Linked DNA regions of Haloglycomyces albus DSM 45210. Each later gene encodes a partner of the first gene's protein in a complex. Links are inferred from orthologs where the notes say so. Each region holds a gene or a part of one and is shown in the gene's direction. Other genes may lie near its edges.

What was found. Proteins that work in one complex are often made in the same cells at the same time.
Region 2: the proteins of uvrA (region 1) and mfd are in contact, whole or in part, in a crystal structure (PDB 4DFC), measured with the Escherichia coli proteins. The link is inferred for Haloglycomyces albus DSM 45210 from one-to-one orthologs.

Annotation. Positions count from the first base shown.
Region 1 is NZ_AZUQ01000001.1:3,250,103-3,254,022, reverse strand. The notes cover bases 1-3,451. They hold uvrA (excinuclease ABC subunit UvrA), read left to right. Parts: upstream 1-311; coding sequence 312-3,251; downstream 3,252-3,451. Other genes in these bases: HALAL_RS0115025 (iron ABC transporter permease), read left to right, coding at 1-93. In the rest of the region: HALAL_RS0115005 (prepilin peptidase), read left to right, coding at 3,594-3,920. UniProt on the Escherichia coli protein: The UvrABC repair system catalyzes the recognition and processing of DNA lesions. UvrA is an ATPase and a DNA-binding protein. A damage recognition complex composed of 2 UvrA and 2 UvrB subunits scans DNA for abnormalities.
Region 2 is NZ_AZUQ01000001.1:1,928,049-1,932,653, forward strand. What follows is about bases 314-4,449. They hold mfd (transcription-repair coupling factor), read left to right. Parts: upstream 314-622; coding sequence 623-4,249; downstream 4,250-4,449. Other genes in these bases: HALAL_RS0109065 (nucleoside triphosphate pyrophosphohydrolase), read left to right, coding at 4,246-4,449. In the rest of the region: HALAL_RS0109055 (SGNH/GDSL hydrolase family protein), read right to left, coding at 1-169; more of HALAL_RS0109065, read left to right, coding at 4,450-4,605. UniProt on the Escherichia coli protein: Couples transcription and DNA repair by recognizing RNA polymerase (RNAP) stalled at DNA lesions. Mediates ATP-dependent release of RNAP and its truncated transcript from the DNA, and recruitment of nucleotide excision repair machinery to the damaged site.

The DNA of each region.
Region 1 (3,920 bases):
ATCATCGCGCCCGCTCAGATCCCCGCCGGACTGGTCTGCGCCATGGTCGGCACGCCCTACTTCATCTACTTGCTGTGGCGTTCTCGCGCCTAGACAATGAATCGCCGGAGTTGCGGCGCACACAGGTACGCGACCGGCCCGCGGCGAGTTATCATAGTCAGTTGGAACGCCGTGAACGCGGTATCGGTACAGTCCATCGTCAGACTCGTCGATCGGGGACGAACCTCGGTCTCCACCGTGAGGAACAGCACTCTCTCCCGGATCGGAGACGGTCGCCCTGAGATGTCATACCCGGAGGTTAGGTTAGGCCTGTGGCAAGCAATACGTACGAATCGTCCTCGAATTCAATCGTGGTGCGCGGAGCACGCGAACACAACCTTAAAGACATCGACGTCGATCTTCCACGCGATTCGCTCATTGTTTTTACCGGCCTCTCGGGCTCCGGAAAGTCGTCCTTGGCCTTCGACACGGTCTTCGCCGAAGGGCAGCGCCGGTATGTGGAATCGCTGTCGGCCTACGCGCGCCAGTTCCTGGGGCAGATGGACAAACCGGATGTGGACTTCATCGAGGGACTGTCTCCAGCGGTGTCGATCGATCAGAAATCGACGTCACGCAACCCTCGCTCCACAGTCGGTACGATCACCGAGATATACGATTACCTGCGCCTGCTTTACGCACGCATCGGTATCGCCCACTGTCCGATCTGTCGCGAGCCCATCACCCGGCAATCTCCCCAGCAGATTACCGACCACCTGGCCAAACTTCCCGAACGAACCCGTTTTCAGGTGCTCGCGCCCGTCGTGCGTCGACGCAAGGGAGAGTACGTCGACCTCTTCCACGACCTACAGCAACAGGGGTACGTGCGCGCTCGCGTCGACGGGACGGTCTATACCCTCACCGACGTCCCCAAACTGAAAAAGCAGGAAAAACACGACATCGAAGTCGTCGTCGACCGCATCGCCCTGAAACCCAACGCCCTACAGCGGTTGACCGATTCAATCGAAACCGCTCTCGGACTGGCCGACGGAGTGGTGGAGATCGAGTTCGTCGACCAACCGGAAGACGACCCGGATCGCTTTCGGCGTTTTTCAGAGAAGCTGGCGTGCCCCAACGACCACCCGATCGCCCTGGAAGAAATCGAACCACGGACGTTCTCCTTCAACGCGCCGTTCGGTGCCTGCCCCACATGTTCGGGACTGGGAATGCGCAAAGAGGTGGACCCCGAACTGGTCATCCGCGACCACGCGGCCTCGATTCGCCAAGGAGCACTCGCACCCTGGTCCTCGGTCGGCATGGGCGACTACTTCCTGTATCAATTGATCGCACTGGGCGAGGCGATGGACTTTTCCGTCGACACGTCGTGGGACGAACTGCCCGAGAAAGCACAGAACGCGGTTCTGTACGGCTTCGACCGAACGCTCCAGGTGTCGTACCGCAACAAACGTGGACATCGTCGCGCCTACGAGACGCGCTTCGAAGGCGTCATTCCCTGGGTGCAGCGGCGACACGCCGATACCGATTCGGACTGGACCCGCGAAAAGTACGAACAGTTCATGCGCGCGATTCCCTGCTCCAGCTGTCACGGCGCTCGCTTGAAACCCGAGGTGCTGGCGGTGACGATCGAGGGCAAGAGCATCGCCGACGTGTGCGACCTCTCCATCACCGACGCCAAGGAGTTCTTCGCCGGATTTGAACTGTCGGAGCGCGACGTCATGATCGCCACTCCGATTCTGAAAGAAGTCAACGAACGTCTGCGCTTCCTGCTCGACGTCGGATTGGACTATTTGTCCCTCGCTCGCTCCGCCGGTTCACTGTCCGGTGGGGAAGCGCAACGCATCCGCCTGGCGACCCAGATCGGAGCCGGCCTCGTCGGTGTTCTGTACGTGCTCGACGAACCGTCGATCGGTCTGCACCAGCGCGACAACAATCGACTCATCAATACGCTCACCCGACTCCGCGACCTCGGCAACACGCTCATCGTCGTCGAACACGACGAAGACACCATCAATGTGGCCGACTACGTGGTCGATGTGGGTCCGGGAGCCGGCGAGCACGGCGGCCAAGTGGTCTATGCGGGTGACGTCGCCGGGTTGAAGGCCGATGAAGACTCGTTGACCGGCGATTACCTCGCCGATCGCAAGCGTATTGAAATTCCGCCGAGCCGACGGGTGCCGGACACCGATCGTCAAGTCGTCATCGAAGGCGCGCGTGAGAACAACCTGCGTGACATTACGGTACCGTTCCCCGGCGGAGCGCTCATTACCGTCACCGGGGTGTCCGGATCTGGAAAGTCGACCCTGGTCAACGACATTCTGTATAACACTTTGGCCGCCGAGATCAGTGGGGCCAAGCTTGTCGCCGGGAAACACCGCACGGTCACGGGAACCGAGAACGTGGACAAGATCGTTGGAGTCGATCAGTCTCCCATTGGACGGACTCCGCGTTCCAACCCGGCGACCTATACCGGAGTGTTCGACAAGATCCGCAAGCTGTTCTCCGGAACGCCCGAAGCCAAGGTACGCGGCTGGGGTCCGGGACGCTTCTCTTTCAACGTAAAGGGCGGGCGTTGCGAAACCTGCAGCGGAGACGGCACACTCAAGATCGAGATGAACTTCCTGCCGGACGTGTACGTACCCTGCGAAGAATGCCATGGGGCGCGCTATAACCGCGACACCTTGAAGGTGCACTACAAAGGCAAGACGATCTCCGACGTACTGGAAATGTCGATCGAGGAGGCGTCCGAGTTCTTTGAGCCGATTCAGTCGATTCACCGGCACCTCAAGACCTTGGTGGAGGTGGGCTTGGGTTACGTCAGATTGGGACAGAGCGCTCCCACGTTGTCCGGTGGAGAGGCTCAGCGCGTGAAACTCGCCTCGGAACTGCAGAAGCGGTCGACCGGCAAAACCGTCTACATTCTGGACGAACCGACGACGGGACTGCACTTCGAGGACATACGGCGTTTGCTGGGGGTCATCGAAGGTTTGGTGGACAAGGGAAACACCGTCATTACGATCGAGCACAACCTCGACATCATCAAGTCGTCGGACTGGTTGATCGATCTCGGTCCGGAAGGCGGCGACAAGGGTGGTGAACTGGTGGCCGTGGGGACTCCCGAGGAAGTCGCCGACATCGAGGCCAGCCACACCGGACGATTCCTCCGGCCGCTGTTGACGGGCAGCACGACGTCACCCGATTCAACCATTGCCGGTCAACGTGCCACCGCCGGAAATAAGGGAAAGATTATGCCGTAATCAAGTGCGCCGTCGCAACGGCGGCACACCGCGGACCGTCGCCCCGCCGATCCATTTCGGGTCGGCGGAGTTGCTTTTTTGGGTAGGGGTGCCGGTCACGGGCACCGTCAATCCGTCGGGTTCCATTCGTTGCGGCGGGGATCTCTAGTGTGATCATCACCCACATGAGCGGTGTCGGCATCCCGACAGAAGCGTCCAAGGCGTGTCGCCACCGTCAACCCCCATTCGCTCACTAAAGTGACACGCACCCAGAAACCGTTGCGCCCCAAAGCGCAACAATTCACTGCGAGGTTGTGTGGTAACACGAATACAACCGGCTGACGGACCGCTGAGGGCGACATAATGCCCTCGGCGGTCCCCTTTCTCGTTCTGGTGGCCATGGTGCTCAGTCCCCTCTTGCGCCACATTGTCACCCTGGCGGTCGCTCGTCGTCCCCCGATCCGGTTGTTCACCGCCGCCACGGTCGGCGCCGTCCTGGTCGTGCATTACAGCGCCACCGACCCCCTCCACTATCTGGCCCTCGGGGTCACCGTTCTGGCCGGGCTGCCGGCCGTGTGGATAGACCACTACCAATTCCGCTTGCCCGATCTCTTGACTCTCGGCCCATACCCGCTTTTGGCCGCCGTCGTGATCGCCACCGCCGACGCCGATCGTATGGTACGAATCCCG
Region 2 (4,605 bases), 1.3 Mb from region 1 along the record:
CTTTCCAGCTGTTGGACTCGAAGTAGTCGCCCGCTCCGGCTCCAGAGGCGAAGGAATCGCCCATGGCTACGTAGTCGAGCGGTTCGGCACTTGAGGCGCTCGCGGGTATTGACAACGCGGCCACCACGGCGGCCACGAATGTCAGGGCAAGATATCGGAAACGTCTCATGACGGGAACCTCCGGCGAGATAGCAGGAATTACGACAAATGCCGCTTTCGGTGCATAAGCGACATTTGAATTCTTGGAATTGAATATATCAATGTGAATTGCCTAAGGCAATACCCAGAAGTAACCGAAGCTCGGCCGGGATAAAATAGAACAAAAAGTAAGACTTATTACTATAAACCCGGCAAAGCTCCATAAACCTCACTTTAAAGCATGGCGGATCGGGCCTAAAACACGGTGCCGATGTCGCTCGCATGCGCTACGATCGACCGGTTCTCGAATCTCAACGGCGGAGTGGTCCCACTCGTGTGGGGACTTCACTCGCGACGAACCCACCGGCAAGGTAGGACGGAGAACCGAAAGCGATTGGTATCCTCCTCGCCAGGAGCAGCGGGAGCGACTGCGTGAATACCACCGCATAATCCAGCAAGCGACCATCATCTCGGGAGCATTTCAGTGCCAGCCACCACATCGCCCACCACACCCGAACACGCGCCCGCCGCACTCAGCGCGCTTCTCCAAGCCGCCGCGAACAACCCCGGGTTGCGTCGGCTCACTCGGCTGGCCGAAGACCGACACTCTGATGTAGACATCGTAACCGTGCCCGCCGCACACTCCTTGACCTTCGCCCACCTCAGCGTCACCAGCGACCGCACGGTCCTAGCCGTCACCGCCACCAGCCGGGAGGCCGAAGAACTGGTCGAGGCTCTCAGCTCATATCTGCCCGAAAACGACGTGGCCTACTATCCCGCCTGGGAAACCCTGCCGCACGAACGCCTCTCACCCCGCAGCGACACCGTCGCGCAACGTCTCGACCTCCTCCACCGTCTGCACACCGGCGACACCCCACGCATCATCGTGACCCCGGTGCGCGGAGCGCTACAGCCGCAAATGAAAAACCTCGGCCATCGCGCCCCACTCGAAGTGCGAGTGGGCGACGAAATCGACCTCACCGAACTGACCGAACAACTCACCGGCCTGGCCTACCATCGCGTCGACCTGGTGGAAAAGCGCGGCGAGTACGCCCTACGCGGCGGGATTCTCGACCTCTTCCCACCGACGGGCGCCCACCCCGTTCGTATCGAGTTCTTCGGCGACGAAATCGACACCATCCGAGAATTCTCGGTGGCGGATCAGCGCTCCCTCGACGAAGTCGACTCCGTACGTGCCCTTGCCTGCCGAGAGCTACTGCTCACCGACGCCATCCGCTCCCGCGCCGCCGACATCGCCACCGAGACGCCCGGCCTCGCCGACATGGCCGAAAAAATCTCCCAAGGCATCCCCACCGAAGGAATGGAATCCCTCATTCCTCTCTTGGTGGGAGCCGACCAACTCGAACTGTTCAACGAGACCCTGCCCAACGACACCCTCACCGTCGCCATCGACCCCGAACGCATCCACACTCGCTCGGTCGACCTGGCACAGACGTCCAATGAATTCCTCGCCGCCTCCTGGGAAGCGGCGGCCGCCGGCGGTTCGGCCCCCGTGGATCTGGGCGCAGCGGTTTTCCGCGACCTCGCCGAAGCGCGCACCACGGCACTCAAATCCGGCCAAAGCTGGTGGAGCCTCTCCCCATTCGCCTCCGAACCCGACGACAACGACCCGGTCGCCGCCGAACTGGCCGCCATCACCGGCGAAGGAGAATCCGCGTCCGTCGCCGACCACACCGCCACCGTCGACCTCAAAATCAGCTCCACACCCCGGTACCACTCCGACTCCGACAAACTCATCTCCGACATCAGCAGGTGGAAGAAGGACGGAAAGGCCATCGCCGTCGTCTACCCCGCACTCGGAGGGGCCGAACGCGCCGCCGAACAACTGCGTGACGCCGGAGTGGGCGCACACGTCGCCTCCCTACCCGAAACCTTCACCGCCGGTGAGGTCACCGCCTGCACCGGCAACATCCAACAGGGATTCCTCGACGACAGCTCCAACCTCGTCGTCGTGACCGCCGCCGACATTCTCGGCGGCAAGGCGCTCGCGGCGGTGCGGCCCCGTAAAGGCAAGGCCGTACGGCGACGCGGCGCGGTCAATCCCCTGGAACTGAAACCGGGCGATTACGTCGTCCACGACGCCCACGGGGTCGGGAAGTTCGTGGAAATGGTGCGCCGCAACATCGCCGGAGCCGAACGCGAATACCTGGTGCTGGAATACGCTCCCTCGAAACGCGGCCAGCCCGGAGACCGGCTCTTCGTCCCCACCGATGCCCTCGACCAGTTGTCGCGCTACGTCGGCGGCGAAACTCCCACGGTGCACAAGCTCGGCGGCAGTGACTGGCAGAAGACGAAACGACGGGCGCGTTCGGCGGTCAAAGAAATCGCCGGCGAGCTCATCCAGCTGTACGCGCAACGCCGCGCTGCCGAAGGCTACGAATTCTCGCCCGACAGTCCCTGGCAGCGGGAACTGGAGGACGCCTTCCCCTACATCGAAACGCCCGACCAGATGTCGGCGATCATCGACACCAAGTCCGATATGGAGCATCGAATCCCGATGGACCGGCTCGTCAGCGGGGACGTCGGATACGGCAAAACCGAGATCGCGGTTCGCGCCGCGTTCAAGGCCGTACAGGACGGTAAACAGGTCGCACTGCTCGTTCCGACCACGCTGCTGGCCAGTCAGCACTACAACACCTTCGTCGAGCGTATGGGACAGTTCCCGGTCAACATCAAACAACTGTCACGCTTCCAGACCCCCCGCCAAGGTGCGGAGATCCAGAAGGGACTCACCGACGGCAGCGTCGACATCGTCATCGGGACGCATCGCCTCCTTCAGGCCGAAACCCGCTTCAAGGACCTAGGGTTGATCATCGTCGACGAGGAACAACGCTTCGGGGTACAGCAGAAGGAACAGCTGAAGGCCCTGCGGGCGACGGTCGACGTACTGACCATGTCGGCGACGCCCATCCCGCGCACCCTGGAAATGGCGGTGACCGGCATCCGGGAGATGTCGCAGATCACCACTCCACCGGAAGAGCGTCACCCCGTCTTGACCTACGTGGGCGCGTGGGAATCCAAGCAGGTGGCCGCCGCGATCCGACGCGAACTCCTCCGCGACGGGCAGGTCTTCTATCTCCACAATCGGGTGGAAACCATCGACCGTTCCGCCCAGAGGTTGCGCGAGCTCGTCCCCGAGGCGCGGATCGTCGTAGCGCACGGCAAGATGAGCGAAAAGGAACTGGAAACCATCATGCAGGGTTTCTGGGAGGGCGAGTACGACGTCCTCGTGTCCACCACCATCATCGAATCCGGCATCGACATCCCCAACGCCAACACCTTGATCGTGGAGAGGGCCGATGTACTGGGGCTCTCCCAGCTACACCAGATCCGAGGCCGGGTCGGTCGCAGTCGCGAGCGCGCTCACGCCTACTTCCTGTACCCGTCGGAAAAGCCGCTCAGCGAGACGGCACATGAACGACTGGCCACCATCGCACAGCACACCGAACTGGGCGCGGGTATGTACGTCGCCATGAAGGACCTCGAAATACGCGGAGCCGGTAACCTCCTGGGCGCCGAGCAGTCCGGGCACATCGCCGACGTGGGATTCGACCTCTATCTCCGCATGGTCGGGGAAGCGGTCGAACAGTACAAGGAGGACGGCGAACAGCCCGCCGAGCCGGTGAAGGTGGAGTTGCCGCTCAACGCGAACGTCCCCATCGACTACATTTCGGTGGAACGTCTCCGCCTCGAGGCGTACCGCAAGATATCGGAAGTCCGCACCGATGCGGAACTGAAGGAAGTCGAGGAAGAGCTGACCGACCGCTACGGCCCCGCGCCCGAGCAGGTGCAGAATCTCTATCACCTCGCTCGGTTCCGCATCATGACGCGCAATGTGGGGCTGCGCGACGTCAGCCTGCAGGGACGCAATCTGCGGTTCTCGCCGGTGACCCTGCCGGATTCGAAACAGCTGCGACTCAAGCGGCTCTATCCGGAGGCCACCTATAAAGAACCGGCGCAGCTCATCTCGCTGCCTCGACCTAAGACCTCCCCGGTCGGTGGAAAACCGATCGAGGGTATCGCGCTCCTGCAGTGGTGCGCGAACTTCATCGACGACATCCTCCCGGCGGCGGAAAAGCGGGAATCATGACCGACATCGTTCTCTTTCGTACCAGCCCACGCGTCTCCCCGGGCCTGTACAGCGCTGCGGCCTGGAAAGCCTTGCACGAGGCCGTGAGGGTCGCGGCGTCCTTTGCTTCGGAGACGACCAAGGCCCTCGTGGACGCGGGAATCGACGTGCACACAGATGCCGCCGTCGAACCGTTGCGAGACGGAGGCGTTTGGATCGAGCAGGCGGGAGACGAGAGCGTCGTAGCCCGCTTTCGGGCCTGGCAGGAGGCGGGGCGGGTGACCGTCACCGAACTGCACGCCAACTGGGATCGGCCGGGCGCCCGTGTTCTCGACCTCGTCGACACCGTGGACGCTCTGCATGCCGATATCGGCGGC